Regions from separate parts of the Alkalihalobacillus pseudalcaliphilus genome, predicted to be linked through region 2. Evidence: a T-box and tRNA genes for the amino acid it is inferred to sense, from the RefSeq annotation. Region 2 holds a T-box; the other holds one or more tRNA genes.
The links. The T-box of region 2 lies ahead of glyQ (glycine--tRNA ligase subunit alpha). A T-box ahead of a tRNA ligase gene usually reads a tRNA of that ligase, here a tRNA-Gly.
Positions count from the first base shown of each region.

Region 1: it encodes a tRNA-Gly, which carries the amino acid that the T-box ahead of glyQ (glycine--tRNA ligase subunit alpha) is inferred to sense. The anticodon was not compared.

Region 1 covers NZ_JAQQWS010000013.1:65,963-75,038, forward strand. Annotated here, with positions in the region: gene cdaA (diadenylate cyclase CdaA) at 1-446, opposite strand, end outside; gene PQ479_RS18800 (anti-sigma factor family protein) at 1,051-1,674, opposite strand; gene sigW (RNA polymerase sigma factor SigW) at 1,688-2,251, opposite strand; gene PQ479_RS18810 (aspartyl-phosphate phosphatase Spo0E family protein) at 2,434-2,607, shown strand; gene PQ479_RS18815 (ATP-binding cassette domain-containing protein) at 3,040-3,789, opposite strand; gene ssuC (aliphatic sulfonate ABC transporter permease SsuC) at 3,802-4,563, opposite strand; gene ssuD (FMNH2-dependent alkanesulfonate monooxygenase) at 4,591-5,700, opposite strand; gene PQ479_RS18830 (sulfonate ABC transporter substrate-binding protein) at 5,743-6,687, opposite strand; tRNA gene PQ479_RS18835 (tRNA-Ala) at 7,824-7,896, opposite strand; tRNA gene PQ479_RS18840 (tRNA-Gly) at 7,905-7,979, opposite strand; tRNA gene PQ479_RS18845 (tRNA-Lys) at 8,022-8,094, opposite strand; tRNA gene PQ479_RS18850 (tRNA-Gln) at 8,098-8,172, opposite strand; tRNA gene PQ479_RS18855 (tRNA-Tyr) at 8,183-8,267, opposite strand; tRNA gene PQ479_RS18860 (tRNA-Thr) at 8,276-8,348, opposite strand; tRNA gene PQ479_RS18865 (tRNA-Val) at 8,373-8,448, opposite strand; tRNA gene PQ479_RS18870 (tRNA-Glu) at 8,729-8,803, opposite strand; gene PQ479_RS18875 (hypothetical protein) at 8,970-9,076, shown strand, end outside.
Region 2 covers NZ_JAQQWS010000001.1:905,928-915,003, forward strand. Annotated here, with positions in the region: gene rpoD (RNA polymerase sigma factor RpoD) at 1-1,019, opposite strand, end outside; gene dnaG (DNA primase) at 1,060-2,877, opposite strand; gene PQ479_RS04445 (YaiI/YqxD family protein) at 2,903-3,385, opposite strand; gene PQ479_RS04450 (pyruvate, water dikinase regulatory protein) at 3,684-4,511, opposite strand; gene glyS (glycine--tRNA ligase subunit beta) at 4,592-6,673, opposite strand; gene glyQ (glycine--tRNA ligase subunit alpha) at 6,670-7,554, opposite strand; T-box leader at 7,655-7,832, opposite strand; gene PQ479_RS04465 (YuzF family protein) at 7,978-8,196, shown strand; gene PQ479_RS04470 (manganese catalase family protein) at 8,236-9,076, shown strand, end outside.

The DNA of each region.
Region 1 (9,076 bases), on a different contig from region 2:
GTCTCCACGTAATCACTCATACCGGTTTCTCTTTCAATGGACATTAACGCCCCAATTCGACGTTTCCCCATATAAACAGAAGCTTTAATCATCGCTTCAATCGAGCGCTGGTTAACCTCTTCTTGCTGTGCACTGCGTCCGCCTGAAAAGAAGCGTCCGCGCCCCAGTTGTTCAAGTGCTCTTCGCAACTCCGGTTGGAATATAATAATAATAGCTAATACCCCATACGTCACCGTTTGCGTCATAATAAATTCAAGTGTACGCAACCCTAAAAAGCGACTTAGGAACCAGATCGCAAGGATAATGGTAATTCCTTTTAAAAGCTGTACGGCTCTTGTCCCTCTAATAATCATAATTAATTTATATATCACATATGTAACGAGCAAAATATCTACAATTTGCCCTAAATATTCTAAGATCACAATATCCTCAAAAAACGGAAACATGGCCACCCTCCGTCGCCTCATTTATGTAGAAAAATTCTAGTGTCAGGTCTTACTTGCTATTCATAAGCATTCTATCACAAAAAATGAGCACTCGATACTTGATTCCCCTCCAATGTCAAGGAAAAGCTTCGTAAAAACGTGTAACACTCATGTGAAAGTGACGGTTACAATCTAGTATGAACAAAAACAGGATGAAACATCCTAATTTTTCCTCTACCATCAATTATAGCATATTTTCCCTTGACAAACCTAAAAAGTAGCCCTATTTCCCCACTTCGGAGCGTGAAAAAAAGTCGAAGTGATAGTATGATTCACATCAAATGGAAAATGGCATACGATGCAGCCAACTTCAATAGGGAAACTTTGTGTGATGTGACCGTAAAAGAGAATATACAGCCACTTCAACGGGAAAACAGCTCGCGTTGCGGCCGCAATAGTCCAGATGCATGCCATTTCACATAGAAAACACCCACAAATTGATGATTCTATTACATGTACCCATCTCAAAGATAAATCCAAAAATAAGGAGACCTCTGTTTATCACTCAGAGATCCCCCTATATAAATATATGCCTGCCATATACTTAGACTTATTTCATCCGTTTTTATCGATTCGTAATTGAAATGACTTCCGTGAAAAATGTCTTTACATGATACCAAATCCACTCTAACACTTGGTTAACCTCACTAATTTCACCTGTCACATTTCCAACGGAGGCCATATATGGCTTACTATTCACAAGCAAGACATCGCCTTGGACTTCACCATCTACAACTAATTCACCATTTCGAACGGTTAAGTCGCCTTTTACCACAACTCCTTCAGGTACAATCACTTGCCCTGATTCATGGTCAACGACGACATTTCCTGGACCACTCACTGATATTCCTTCTTGTTTATCGAACCACATCGAAAATACACTAGCCGTCATGAGGAGAAAGAAAACAGCAGCAGCCGTCATTAATGGGTGTTTTCGTAGCTGGAATTTCCATTTAGACGTTGTCTTTTTCTTCGGTAAACTAGCCATAACATTTTTCGTAAAATCAGCCGGCGCCTCAATATGAGAAGCACTTTGAACAAAGGCGATGGCTTTCCTTAATTGAATGACATGCTCACGGCAAGTTGCACATTTCTCAATATGTCTGTATAACTCAAGCTTTTCCTGGCTTGTCACTTCTTCATCAAAATATTTATCAATTAATTCGTTGTATTTAGGTTCACATTGCATACCATCCACCCCCTTATAAATCCTTCATCCGTTTTCTTAAAGCTTCCCGACCACGATGAATTCTTGTTTTCACAGTGGAAACAGGCATATCTAGTATGTCGGATATTTCTTTTAACGATAAGTCTTCCATATATTTAAGAATAATAACGGTCCGGTACTTTGGAGGTAGCTTGTTAATTTCATCCTGAACCCATTCCTGTAATTCTAAAGTCACAACCTGATCTTCAGGTAGTGCTTCATCAGAAGTTATCTGGGATTCATAGGTTAAACCTTCTGCTCCTTGTACCTCTTCTTGCAAATAATAATCAGGCTTTTTCTTTCTCAACTTATCAATCGCCACATTTGTCGCTATTCTAAATAACCACGTAGAGAATTTCCGATTCACATCATATTGCTCAATATTTGTATAGGCTCGCAAAAAAGCTTCTTGAGCAACATCTTGGGCTTCATAAGAATTCCCAACCATGCGATAAGCTACCTGGTATACTTTATCTTTAAAAAGCTCGACTAGTTCGGCAAATGCTTGTTCATCACCTTTTTTTACTTCGCGTATAATCCTTTTCACTAATTGATCCATTGCAAATCCCCTAATTTCTCTACTATCGTTTACGTACAAATCGGACACAAGTTTCACTTATTTTTATTTTACCATGTTTTTTCTAAATTTCTTCCTTTTTATGTTTATTAATAAGATAATTCGGGAAATAGATTCACAAGCAAGAATATGAATTCACTAATATTGCAAGGGGGATCACAGCGATGAAGAATAATAAATCAGTCGAGAGACTATTAATTGACATTGAAGAGAGTCGTGATAAGCTCAATAAAATGGCCCTTCATACTGACCTGCAATCAACAGACATGATCGCTTGCAGCCAGCAATTAGATTTGTTAATTCATGAATATCACAACACTGTGGCACGCACCTCTTAACAGCACAAATCCTACTATGAATCCATGAACGATATATGAAAAGACGATAATAAAAAGCTTAAAACCCGTCGACAAATGAATGTCGACGGGTTTTAAATTGTTCATGCAAAAAGGCTACAGGTGGGGCAGTCTGAATAAAAGCATACCGGCTCTCTATTTTAGTAATTCTTTTGGCAAGGGTTCGGAGGCATTGCATTGAACCACTCTCATTCTTACTAACTTTTTGTGGAGAAAACCCTTTATTTCATGATTATAAGGGTCTTAATGGCATCTTTGTAGCTATTTTCAGCTCGAAGATACCTTTACTTCCCTTTTATAACAACCTCAGCTACCTTATGTCATAACGAGGGTTACAATCTTTTCATATCCAAACGACATGCCGCCCTTTACACTGATCATTCCTCATGACCGGTATCACATTTCCTGGTCGCTTCAAGCTTCCGCGATCGAGATTGAGTCACCCTCTTCTAGGACACGACGCAAAAGCGTATCAACCAATTGAGTATATGTTGGATTTGTTCGATTACGTGGTCTTGGCAATCGGACTTTTTGTTGAAAAGCAACGATACCATCCTCTATCAAAATAACTCGGTCTGATAAGGCTACAGCTTCTTCAATGTCATGTGTGACTAGAACGGCTGTAAATCCCTGTTCTATCCATAACCTCTCTATTAAATTTTGCATTTCATAGCGAGTTAATGCATCTAATGCACCCAACGGTTCATCCAATAGCATAATGGAAGGCTGATGCATGAGGGCACGAGCTAATGATACCCTTTGCTGCTGACCCCCTGATAATAAGGCCGGCCATTCGTTTTGCTTTTCTTCTAATTGGACGCTCTTCAAAGCTTGAATGGCTCTTTTTTTCCAATCTCCTTTAAGTCCTAAGCCAACATTATCTAATACGGTTTTCCACGGCAACAATCGACCATTTTGAAAAACGATACGTACCTCTTCCTGAATTCCTTCTATCCTTTTCTCTCCTAATTGAATAACGCCACTCGTCACTTCATCCAAACCAGCTAACAAACGAAGTAAAGTTGACTTGCCACATCCACTTTTACCAACAATTGAGACGAATTCCCCCGGTTCGATAGCTAAGTTAATATTTTTCAAAACCTCTTCCTTAACAAAGGATTTTGCGACATGGTTCACTTGCAAAGAAGAAGGTTGGTCACTCATAATAACGCCTCCTTATTTTTGATAACTCGGATTCCATTTTAAAAAGCGGTACTCTAATAATTTTGCAATCCAATCTGACAATTTACCTAATAATGCATACAAAATAATCGTTAACATGACAACGTCTAGCTGCATAAATTCACGGGCATCCATCGCTAAATACCCAATACCTGCATGAGCAGAGATGGTTTCTGCGACAATGAGTGTCACCCACATGATTCCTAATCCGTAACGAAGCCCCACTAAAATCGAAGGAAGTGCACCAGGTAAAATAATATGAGTAAATAATGCTACTTTCTTTAGTCCGTAACTTTTCCCCATCTCAATCAATTGTTTATCCACAGATCGAATACCATGGAAGGTATTAAGATAAATGGGAAACAACACACCTAAAGCAATTAAAAAGATTTTACCTTGCTCTCCTATCCCAAACCATAAAATAACGAGAGGAATGAGGGCTAGATGTGGGATATTACGAACCATTTGTATAGAAGAATCAAAGATTGTCTCCGATACTTTTGACACACCATTAAGAATGCCAAATATAAAACCGATCGTCCCACCAATCGCTAACCCAAGCAAAGCTCGTTCTGTACTAACCCAAATATGTTCAAACATATCTCCACTACTAACCAATCGAATAGCTGAAGTGACAATATCGGAGGGAGCCGGCAAAACACGTGAAGAAATCCAATCAAAATAAGCAAAGAACTGCCAAATAAGTAATAAACTAATCGGTAAAAGCCAAGGGGCTACTTTCTTAACAAATCGCAATTCAATCACCACTCTTCATTTTCATCATTATCTTGCAGCAATTCCACCAAAAGGGCTAAGCCATTGTGTATCCTCTCCAACCTTCTTTGATACTTCTAGCAACGGAAAAACGAGCTCTGCAAAACGATAAGCCTCTTCTAGATGCGGATAGCCAGAAAGAATAAAAGTTTCAATCCCCAACTGCTCATACTCCTTCATTCTTGCGGCAACAATTTCTGGGCTACCCACTAAAGCTGTACCCGCACCTCCTCGGACAAGCCCTACACCCGCCCATAAGTTCGGACTAACTTCTAGCGATTCCCTGCTCCCTTTGTTTAAGGAAGACATTCTTTTTTGCCCAACAGAGTCAAAACGTGAGAAAACTTTTTGAGCCGCTTCAATATCCTCATCACGTATATACTGGATAAGCTCCTCCGCTGCTTCCCATGCTTTCTCCTCCGTTTCCCTAACAATGACATGTAATCGAATTCCAAAGCGCACCGTTCGACCTGTCGCTGCTGCATATTCCTTTACCTTCGCTATTTTTTTCGCTACTTGTTCTTGTGATTCACCCCATGTTAAGAAAACATCAATATGTTCAGCAGTTATTTCCATCGCCGCCTCAGATGAACCTCCAATATATAAAGCTGGATACGGCTTCTGCTTTGGCGGAAACTTTAATTGACCTTCCTTAATATCATAATGTTGGCCTTGGAATTGAACTTTCCTTCCGTCCATCAGTTGACGCCAAACATGTAAAAACTCCTTGGTTATCTCATACCGTTCTGCATGATTTACATGCACACCATCCCCCGCTAGTTCAACCGGGTCTCCACCTGTAACCACATTGACTAATAGACGCCCTTCCGAGAGCCGATCCAATGTCGCTGCCATCCTAGCCGCCACGGTTGGTAACATTAACCCAGGACGAACCGCGACAAGAAACTTCATCCTCTCTGTCTCCGAAATAAGTGATGCTGCGGTAATCCACGAGTCCTCACAATTAGAACCAGTTGGCAGCAACGCCCCGTAATACCCTAACTGATCAACCGCTTGTGCCACCTGTTTTAAATAAGCATAAGTGACAGGGCGCCCTCCTACTGTAGAACCTAAATAACGACCGTCACCATGTGTTGGCAAAAACCATAATACGTTCATTCATCACTACTCCCTTCCTACTTTCCAAATTTTATTAATCAATTATTTTGGCAAAACGACATCGTTAATATCAATAGCCTCTGGAATTAATTCAAGTTCAAAAAAGATATCGCCAATTTCCTGTTGGTCTAGCTTTACATCGTCTGTTATTCTTTTAATTCCGAATCCTCTTCGCTCTAACACCTTTTTTAAAATCGCTTGCTCAATATTAACTTCAGGGGCTAAAAATGCCGCCGTCTCCTCAATATTCGCCTCCGCCTCAATCTCTACTGCCCGTAGCTCCTCTAAAATAACTTCAATCACATCATCATGATTTTTGGCGAAATTCTCTTCAGCGAGAAGGAATTCACGATTTGCAACTAGGTCCGTTCCATCACGAAGCACCCTAGCTTCTAAATTGACCTCAGCTTCTGCATAAAACGGATCCCAAATGACCCACGCATCGACATCTCCACGATCAAAAGCGATTCTAGCATCGGCTGGCGGTAAATAAACCACCTCGATGTCATCTAACGTTAACCCTGATTCCTCTAGTACTTTCACGAGCAAATAATGCACATTTGAACCTCGATTCAGAGCGACCTTTCTTCCTTTTAATTCTGTAACTTCTTGAATATCAGAATCATTCTGGACAATTACTGCCTCGCCCTTTGGAGAACCAGGACCGTTACCTATATAAATAAGTGGTGCATTGGCAGCCTGAGAAAAAATCGGCGGCGCCTCTCCCGTATGACCAAAATCAATACTACCCCCATTCAAAGCCTCCAGTAATTGTGGCCCAGCAGGGAACTCATGCCACTCAACATCAATATCTAATTCCTCCAGCCTTTCCTCCAAAGCCCCCTCCGCTTTCAAAATGTTCAAAGTTCCAAACTTCTGATATCCAATCGAAATAGAAGTAATCTCTTCACTCGACGAGCTAGTAGCTTGGCAGCCTCCTATCAGCATGACTCCTACTAGCAAAGTTAAAAATCTTATTAGCCTCATCACAATCCCGCCTTTTCCAGAAAATAAAAAAGCACTTCTCTTTCCATAACCAGAAAGAAAAGTGCTTTTGGTGATCCAATCAGACACTTTTTACAATATGAAGTTACTTACCTTCAGCACTTCGATGATACACTTTTTTGGAGGTATAAAAACAATGAATACTAACTGTTGTCAGCTATACCGACATTCTATTCAAACAAATCCGATGTGTCAACTAAGTTTTAAGATTAATTTGAATTTTCATCCTAAAGTCACATAGTACCCTCTTCAAGATTGAATAAAGTGCCCATTTGTAATGATAGAGATAGATATAGCAGCTGCTGCTATATCATAAAATAAAACATTAAACATGAGGGGAATCAAAAGCTGAGCTGTGAGTAAGGGACGAACTTTAGAGATTTGTTCGATGCTCTGAAATATTATGTAATGTCGACATGTTATAGCCTTTTTTCTCTCTAAATCATGTCCACCATTGCTTCCCATCGGCATGATCCGGCCTTTTTTCCTCCTACATCATGTCCACCAACGCTTCTCATCGACATGATCCGGTCCTTTTTTAACTTACATCATGTCGACCATTGCTTCTCATCGACATGATCTCGGCTTTTTTCCTCCTACATCATGTCGACCAACGCTTCTCATCGGCATGATCCGGCCTTTTTTCCTCCTACATCATGTCGACCAACGCTTCTCATCGACATGATCCGTCCCTTTTTTAATCTACATCATGTCGACCATTGCTTCTCATCGACATGATCCGGTCCTTTTTTAACCTACATCATGTCGACCAACGCTTCTCATCGACATGATCCGGTCCTTTTTCAACCTACATCATGTCGACCATTGCTTCTCATCGACATGATCCGGTCCTTTTTTCAACCTACATCATGTCGACCATTGCTTTTCATCGACATGATCCGGTCCTTTTTTAACCTGCATCATGTCGACCATTGCTTTTCATCGACATGATCCGGTCCTTTTTCAACCTACATCATGTCGACCAACACTAACTCGACATGATCGACCCTATTTCCTTCCATGCTCCTAACAATTCAAACCAATCTATAAGTCCTAACAAACCGATCAAAAAACTCTAAGAACAAGGACTACCTCATTCTTAGAGTTTTATATAAATATGGAGCCTAGCGGGATCGAACCGCTGACCTCCTGCGTGCAAAGCAGGCGCTCTCCCAGCTGAGCTAAGGCCCCTCAATTTTTGGAGCGGAAGACGGGATTCGAACCCGCGACCCCCACCTTGGCAAGGTGGTGTTCTACCACTGAACTACTTCCGCTAAACAAAATGCTGCTTAATCTATTAAGCAGCATTCTAAGTATGAGCCATGAAGGACTTGAACCTTCGACCCTCTGATTAAAAGTCAGATGCTCTACCGACTGAGCTAATGGCTCTAATGGCTGGGCTAGCTGGATTCGAACCAACGCATGACGGAATCAAAATCCGTTGCCTTACCGCTTGGCGATAGCCCAATAAAACAAATGGTGGAGGGGGACGGATTCGAACCGCCGAACCCGGAGGGAGCGGATTTACAGTCCGCCGCGTTTAGCCACTTCGCTACCCCTCCACAAAAGATGCCGGCCAGAGGACTTGAACCCCCAACCTACTGATTACAAGTCAGTTGCTCTACCAGTTGAGCTAGGCCGGCATAGATAAGGTGTATAAAATAAAATGGTGGAGGATGACGGGTTCGAACCGCCGACCCCCTGCTTGTAAGGCAGGTGCTCTCCCAGCTGAGCTAATCCTCCATTTTAACTGCGGATAAGCTTCGATTTTCTTCGGTTAGTTCGTAATTCTCCTTCAGTCACGTACGGGGTACGCTCCTTCTTTCGAACACTTCCTAATCCTCGATCTTCTTGCTTCTCCTTGTTAACAGTCCTTTTAGCTTCGAATTTCTTCGGCTAGTTCGTGATTCTCTTTCAGTCACGTACGGAGGTACGCTCCTTCTTTCGAACACTTCCTAATCCTCGATCTTCTCGCTTCTCCTTGTTAACAGTCAAAAGTTATAACTGTATGTAAAAAAATATATGGTGACCCGTACGGGATTCGAACCCGTGTTACCGCCGTGAAAGGGCGGTGTCTTAACCGCTTGACCAACGGGCCACTTCATTAATTCCTTACTGACAAAAAATATTATACCCAAATAGATTAAAAAAGACAAGCCTTTTTACAACTTTTTTTATTTTTAATTTTAGAAGGATAAACAGTTGAAAATAAGAACGTATGTTTGTAAAATGAAAGAAGGACCATTAAAAAAGGAGCCATTCTTATGTCATCTTATCATACCACTAATGAGAAGGAATTACTCGACCTCTTAGAATATGTTCGTTATACGACCAAACAAAAGACAAAAATAGAAGTTGCTGAATGTATGCT
Region 2 (9,076 bases):
AATACTTTTCCGACTTCTTCTAACGTACGAGTACGGCCGTCATCTAATCCAAAACGAAGACGTAATACGTTTTCTTCACGGTCGGTTAGTGTATCTAATACATCTTCAAGCTGTTCCTTTAATAACTCATAAGCAGCTGCATCAGATGGAGCTAAAGCATCTTGGTCTTCAATGAAATCACCTAAATGAGAGTCATCTTCTTCTCCAATTGGTGTTTCAAGCGAAACGGGTTCTTGAGCAATTTTTAATATCTCTCGTACCTTTTCTGGTGTTAATTCCATTTCTTCAGCAACTTCTTCAGGAGTTGGTTCACGACCAAAATCTTGTAAAAGTTGACGCTGAACACGGATTAACTTATTAATTGTTTCAACCATATGAACGGGTATACGAATAGTACGGGCTTGGTCAGCAATAGCACGTGTGATGGCCTGACGAATCCACCACGTTGCATACGTACTGAATTTGAAACCTTTATCATAGTCGAATTTCTCTACAGCTTTAATTAAACCCATATTTCCCTCTTGAATGAGGTCTAGGAATAACATACCACGGCCAACATATCTTTTGGCGATGGATACAACAAGACGTAGATTTGCTTCTGCAAGACGTTTCTTCGCTTCTTCATCACCTTGCTCGATACGTTTAGCAAGCTCTATCTCTTCATCAGCAGATAATAGTGGTACACGACCAATTTCCTTCAAATACATACGAACTGGATCATTTATTTTAATTCCAGGTGGCACGCTTAAGTCATTAAGGTCAAACTCTTCATCTTCTTTAGCAACCTGTTGAATGGAAGGTCCATCTTCACCTTCATTAATAATTTCAACGCCTTGCTCTCCAAGGTATTCAAAAAATTCATCCATTTGGTCAGAATCCTGGTCAAAGCTAGCTAACTTATCTGTAATTTCTACATAATTAAGCGAACCTCTCTTTTTCCCTAGCTCCACCAATTGTTCTTTCACTTGATCGATCGACAACTCACCCTCCGCTAACGGACGTAATGGTTTATCTGCCATTCGATCCCCTCCTTCCATTGTTCAAAACGATGCTTCTTTTTTAAGATGAAGATTGTAGCTCTCTTTTCATCTTAATAATTTCCATTTGTAGTTTTGCAAAAACTAGTGGGTCTTGTTCATGTTTTAGTTCTAGTTGCTTTTTATGAATCTCTACCCATTTTGGATAGTTTTCAATCTGTTTAATATAATCTTCAATTACTTGTTCTGAACAATCTTCATCGATTTTTAGCATCGCTATTTCGGATGCAAGTCGTTGAATTCGTCCATCACTTATCTTTTGAATAAATGCACCTGGGTTTGGTTCAAGTCCTTCACCATAAAAAGCATATAGATAAGCAGCAATCGCGTGGTGTTCATCTACATTAAAGTGCCCACCAATTCGCTCTTGTACTTTTTCTGCAATCTCTTCATTTCTAATCATATGAGAAAGTAATAGGCGTTCGGCATTATGATAAGCAGGGAATAGTTTCTTTTGCTCAAAGTTTCTTTTCTCTAACTTAACACCTTGCTCAGTCTTCGCATGGACTGGAGTCGTTTGTTTTTTGCCTTCACGGTAAAGACGATATTGTTCTTGCTTAAGAGCATCTAATGATAAAGAAAACTCTTCTGCCACTTGCCTTAAATAATGATCGCGTTCAATTGCACGTGGGAGGTTCGCAATTTCTGATAAAACCAAATCGATATATTGCAATCGTTCGGACTCATCCTGTAAATTCCGACCTTTTCGTAGATAGTGCATTTTAAATGCCATTACTGTTAAGCTTGCCCCTAATACGTCATTTTTAAAGCGTTCAGCTCCAAATTTTTTGATGTAGTCATCGGGATCTAAACCATTTGGCATTAAAGCGACTTTTACGTTACATCCAACTTCTTCTAGGATTTGAGACGCTTTGAAAGCCGCTTCAATTCCAGCTTTATCTGAATCATAACAAATGGTCACCATTTCAGCATTTCGTCTTATACGTTTTGCTTGTTCCTGCGATAAGGCTGTTCCAAGCGTAGCAATCGAGTGTTGAATACCGGCCCCCCATGCCGCGATTACATCGACGGCTCCTTCAAAAAGGATCGCAGTATTCGATTTTCTAATCTCACTTCTAGCTAGATGAAATGCATATAGTGTCTGACCCTTATGGAATATAGGAGTCTCTGGGCTATTGAGATATTTGGGCTTATCCTCACCTAAACTTCTTCCATTAAAGCCAACGACCTTCCCTTGAGCATTCCATATTGGAAACATTAATCGATTTCGGAACCGGTCATAATAATCTCCACTTGATTCTTGTGTACCTAACAATCCACCTATGACCATTTGGTTAAGAGCAAGGTTTCGCTTGTTAAAAACGGTCACTAATGTATCCCAGCGGTCAGGCACAACGCCAATCTGAAAATGCTCAATTTGCTCTTTCGTAAAACCTCGAATATCTGTGGCGTATTCTAACCCCTTTTTCCCTTCTTTAGTGAGCAGTAATATGTGATGATACAATTTAGCTGCTAGCTCATGTCCATCAAGCATAACCTGATAAGGCTGATTCTTAACCACATCTGTTGACTGAACATTTTCTGGGAGCTCAATTCTAGAACGCTCTGCTAATTTTTGTACAGTCTCTAAAAAGGAATAATTCTCATGGTTCATTAAGAAAGAGAAAACATTTCCACTAGCCCCACATCCGAAGCAATGGTATAGCTGTTTGTCTGGAGAAACCGAAAAAGATGGTGTATTCTCTCCATGAAAAGGGCAAAGTCCTGTGTATTGCTTCCCTTGCTTCTTCAATTGAACAAAATCACTAATGACCTCAACTATATCCGAGCTTTGTCGAATTTGCTCGACGACCTCTTCAGGAATTCGACCATTGACCATCGTCATCACCAATTCATTGTAAGTCTTATATTTTTTCGCTATTTTCTTTTATATTCCTGCTATTTTTTATGATTTTCTCTAAGGAATACGTGAAATTTTGTCGATCCGCCTTCGTAAAGGCTTTAGGGCCTTTTGTCCTACCTCCCATTCTTCGTACTTTTTGAGAAAAAAAACGGTAATCTAAAAGCTGCTGAATCATTTCCTCTTTAAATTCATAGCCTTTAGGAGATAAAGCAAAAACTCCTTTTGCTAAAAGTAACGAGGCTAATGCGTGGTCTTGAGTTACACAAATATCACCTATATGGATGTGGTTAATAATGTATAAATCTACCGCCTCCTTGTCAGCGTCCACGGTTACCTTTTTCACAAAAGATGGTAGGGTGAGCTCATGTGCATAAGAGGACACAAAAACAACAGGTATATCCAGCTTTTCCGCTACTCTTATCACTTCATTTTTAACGGGACATGAATCGGCATCAACATAAATGTGCTTGTCGAAATTCTCCATAATAAATAATTCAACATCTCCTTCGTTTTTCCTGCTATTCCGAAAAAGAATTACGTTGATTTTTGTCGAAGGTCTAGTACTTCTACATGAACAGTAAAAATAAACGGTCAAATCCGTATTTCTTTTACTATCATTACCAAAAATTTGATAAAAAACCTTGACTTTTTAAATTTATTTGTTCTTTTCGAAAATATTCCTGATTATTGTCATAAAAAAATAGCAACACAATTTCTTATTATACGCATAAATTGTAGAAAAGACTAGTAAAAAGTATTAACTTATCAGACATCTGGAATTATTAACTATATCGTCTCTTTTGAAACATACTATATATTTGATTAGCAGTTTCTTCTACGGCCTTATTGGAGACGTCAATAACTGGACATCCAATCCGTTCCATAATTTTTTCTGCATACTTCAGCTCTTCTTTTATTCGATCGATATTAGCATACGCCGCTTCTGCTTGTAAACCAAGAGCCTTTAATCTCTCTGCTCTAATGTCTATGAGCTTTTCTGGACTAATAGTAAGCCCGATGCATTTACTAGCGGACACTTTAAATAGTTCATCCGGCGGTTTCACTTCTGGAACTAACGGGACGTTGGCCACTTTTAAACGCTTATGAGCCAAATATTGAGATAACGGTGTTTTCGAAGTTCTTGAAACCCCTACTAAAACAATGTCTGCTCTGACTACCCCTCTTGCATCACGACCGTCATCATATTTAACAGCAAACTCGATCGCTTCAACTTTTCGGAAATAGTCTTCATCTAGTCGATAAATAAGGCCAGGTTCATATCTTGGCTTCGTCTTCACAAGATGACTAATTTGACTAAGCATAGGACCAATGATATCTACCGTTTCGACCCCGACCTTCTGTGCTTCATCAAGTAAATATGTTTTAATTTCTGGCACGACTAACGTAAAGGCAATCAACGCATCGGCATCAGCTGCCAATCGTACAATTTCTGCAATGGTTTGTTTATCTTCCACATAAGGGACTCTTCTTAATTCTAAACCAGCATCACGGAATTGACTTGCCGCTGCTTTAACAACTAGTTCAGCCGTTTCCCCTACGGAGTCAGAGACAATATAAACGACAGATTGTTTCTTTCCCTTCTCGGTCATGATTTCACCACCATCATTGGAATAATTACAAAAGAGAACAGAAAGGTTTGCACAAACTCCTTTCTGTTCAGAAAAAAACTTTAATTAAATACGATCTTTTGGAAGTCTGCAAAAGATTGAATCACATTGGCGAATGCTTTCATTTGAGCTAAACGATTTTGCTTAATTTCTTCATCCTGATCCATAACCATGATATGATCAAAATAAGCATCAATGACGTCTTGTGTATCCGCTAACTGCTGATAGACGGATTCATGTTTTTGAGCTTTTATCGCCGTTTCAACAGATGTTTGTAATTCGATATAGCAATCATAAAGTGCTTTCTCTTGCTCTTTCTGGAATTTATCCGTTTGAATACTTACTTCCCCTTGATACTTCGTAGATATATTGGTTACACGACTTAACGCTTCTACCGAACGCTTAAAATCTTCTTCTTTTAAGTGATTCATAATAACGTGGGCTTTCGCTAATAAAATCGTGATATAATTTGACGTTTCAATAACAGCATCAATGACATCATAACGAATACCTTTTTCTTGTAACAAGAACTTCACTCTTTGCCTAAAGAAACTTACTAATTCTTCATGAACCTCTGCTTTTGGACGCTTTAATAATCCTTTAGCTTCCATATCCGCTAAGCTCCATTCAACTAATTCTTCCAATGAGATGGCGAGTTCGTGCTCTAGAATAATTTGACAAACTCCCGTTGCTTGTCTTCTTAATGCATAAGGATCCTGTGAGCCTGTCGGAATTAATCCAATCGCAAAACATGAAACGATCGTATCAATTTTATCGGCAATACTTACGACAACTCCCTCTTTTGTCGTTGGTGTTTGATCTCCAGCAAACCTTGGCTGATAATGCTCGTTGATTGCTAAAGCAACTGCTTGTTGTTCACCAGCGAGCTCCGCATAGTTCTGACCCATTTTTCCTTGAAGCTCTGTAAACTCGTTGACCATTTGTGTAACCAAATCAAATTTAGCGATGCTTGCAACCCTTAATGTTCGCTCTGTGTAGTCCTTATCATAAGAGAGAGCTTTTGTTAACTTCTCTGACAGGTTCTCAATCCTTTTGACTTTATCTGCAATTGATCCTAACTCTTCATGATAGACGATATTTTTAAGCTTTTGTAAGAAAGTTTCAATTGGTGTTTTCTGATCTTCTTCATAAAAGAATACTGCATCGGCTAACCTCGCACGAAGAACCTTCTCATTTCCTCTCGCTACATTTTCAAGATGTGCATCATTTCCATTTCTAACTGTCACAAAATATGGCAGAAGTTCACCTTGTTCATTTTCAACGGGGAAATAACGTTGATGCTCTCTCATAGAAGTAATCAATACTTCCTTAGGTAACTGTAAAAAGCTTTCATCAAAATGACCAAATAGTGCCGTTGGATACTCAACTAAATTATTCACTTCTTCAAGTAGCTCCGTAGAAATCGGAATGTTCCATTGTTGCTGCTTCGCTATTTGGTTAATTTGGCTAACGATGATTCCCTTACGTTCTTTGGGATCGACTAGAACATATTGAGCACTAAGGGCTTCTTTATAGGAGCTTGGATTATTTATTGTCGTTTCCTCACCTAAAAAACGGTGTCCTCTCGTTACTTGAGCGGTTTGTACGCCTTCAATAGAGAACGGAATAACCTCATGACCATATATAGCAACTAACCATTGAATCGGTCTAGCGTAACGTAGCTGATACGTATGCCAGCGCATATTTTTAGGGAAATGCAAGGTCAAAATTAAGTCTTGAAGGTTTTCTTGTAGCAATTGAATGGTTTCTTTTCCAATTGTTCTTGTGTTGGCATAAATATATTCTACACCCTTAAGCTCTTGGAAAAATAATTCAGAAACGTCAACACCTTGCCCTCTTGCAAACCCTTGTGCTGCTTTAGACCAGTTCCCTTCTTTGTCTAAAGCAATTTTTTTTGCTGGCCCTTTGGCTACTTTTTCAATATCTGGTTGTTTTTCTTCTAAACCGTGAATCAGAAGAGCCAACCTACGCGGTGTAGAAAAAGACTCAATTTTATTAAAGGATAATTCCTGTTCTTTCAGCCATGTCGTTACTTTTTCTTCTAGTTGATTCATAGAATCCGTAATAAATCGTGCCGGTAATTCCTCTAATCCTATTTCTAATAAAAAATCACGTGTCGTCATGATTCAGCCTCCTCTTTTTTCAACATAGGAAACCCTAATCTTTCTCTTTCATCAAAGTATAACTTCGCACCCGTTCTCGCTAAATTTCTGACTCGACCAATATAGCCCGTTCGCTCTGTCACCGATATAGCTCCTTGGGCGTCCAATAAATTAAAGGCATGTGAACATTTTAAAATATAATCGTAAGCTGGGAACACGAGGTTTTCATCAAGAGCTCGTTTCGCTTCGGCTTCATACGTATTAAAAAGTCCAAATAGCATGTCTGCATCAGCAACTTCAAACGTATATTTTGAATGCTCGTATTCAGGTTGCTTGAAAATATCTCCGTACGTGAACCCTTCTACCCATTCAAGATCAAATACATTTTCTTTATCTTGGATGTAAGAGGCTAAGCGTTCTAGTCCGTATGTAATTTCAGCTGATACAGGACTTGCTTCAATACCCCCTACTTGTTGAAAATACGTAAATTGGGTAATTTCCATCCCATCTAACCAAACTTCCCAGCCAAGTCCCGCACAGCCTAAAGTCGGATTTTCCCAGTTATCTTCAACAAATCGAATGTCATGTTCAAGTGGATTAATTCCAAGTGCACGTAAGCTATCTAAATATAGCTCTTGAATATTAAGTGGCGATGGTTTCATAATCACTTGAAACTGGTGATGTTGATATAAGCGGTTAGGATTTTCACCGTAGCGCCCGTCTGCAGGTCTCCTTGAAGGCTCCACATAAGCGACATTCCATGGCTCAGGACCAATCGTCCTCAGTAACGTGTAAGGACTCATCGTCCCTGCTCCTTTTTCCGTGTCGTACGCCTGTAAAATCATACAGTTTTGTTTTGACCAAAACTCCTGCAATGTTAAAATCATCGTTTGTACATTCATTGCTTTTCCTCCTTCAGTTCTCACATCACATGAAAATATGGATAACAATGGAAGTCATCAAACACAAAAGAAACTCTTGTCCCTATGCTGATTCTTCCAGCATAGGGACGAGAGTTTCCCGCGGTTCCACCCTACTTATTTGCGAAAGCACTTCGCAAATCACTTTTTCCGTTATGCTCCAGAGTGCCTTCCTTATTGCTTTTATGCCCTAGCTTCCACTATCCTAGGTTCGCTTTCATAAATAAACAATAAGTACTCTTCTCTTTCTTCGCATCATACGTAGTATATATATTTTATATAAATAATATTCCAAAGTCAATGATACCCTTCAATAATAAATTAATTGATATTCAAAGAATATTGGAAAAGCCGTTTTATATAAACTTATAGGGATGATAAATATTCAAATAAGGAGTTGTTAAGATGAGTAGCGAGTTAGACTGGAGATTAAGTGATCCTTATGTTTATCAAAACCTATCAAACCTAGAAAATTCAACAATTGGTGTTCAAACAACTCAAGGTTCAGTTAGAGGTCAACTAACTCATGTTTACCCTGACCATATTATTGTAGAGATGGGTGACACCCCTTTTTACATCCGTACTCAAGAAATTATTTGGTTTTTTCCTGTCAAGAAATCATAGTCATCCAATCAATCTGTTCAGAAAGGTGGTTGAACAAACATGATGAAACGTATTAATAAACTCGCGATTGACTTACCGGTTCCGGAACACGGGGATATTGACGGTGCCTCTATTGTACAAGAGTTATTAGGTGGAGAATTTGGCGAAATGTCCACATTAAATAATTACATGTTCCAATCTTTTAATTTTCGCGGAAAAAAGAAATATAAACCCTTTTATGATCTAATCGCCAGTATAACCGCTGAAGAATTTGGCCATGTAGAATTGGTCGCAAATACAATTAATCTCATGTCATATGGTAATACTCACCCAGGTACACCTGATTCAGCTCCTCTACAAATCGGCAAAAATAAAAGGTACTCCTATCATTTTACGACTACAGCACAGACTGCTTTTCCTGGTGACGGCATGGGGAACCCATGGAACGGTAGTTATGTGCATGGGAGCGGTGCTTTAGTAGAAGACTTATTGCATAATTATTGTCTTGAAATCGGAGCAAGACTTCATAAAATGCGTGTATATGAAATGACAACTAATCCAACAGCAAGAGAGCTCTGCGGCTACCTTCTCGTTCGTGGAGGCACACATATTATTGCTTACGCAAAAGCTATTGAAGTAGCGACCGGTGTTGAAATAGGGAAGATGCTTCCTGTACCACGCCCTGACAATCATTCTTTTGACCATGCAAGAAAATATATGGACCAAGGCTTATACAACGTCCTTTATACTTGGGGTGAAGCGGAATATCGGGATATTAATCAAATCTGGAAAGGTAAAAATCCCGAAACAGGTGAGCAGCTTCGCGTCATTCATGGAACACCCGAAGGCGCACCTATTCCTGATTTTGAACCAAAACCAGAAATGTTTGTACCAGGATTAG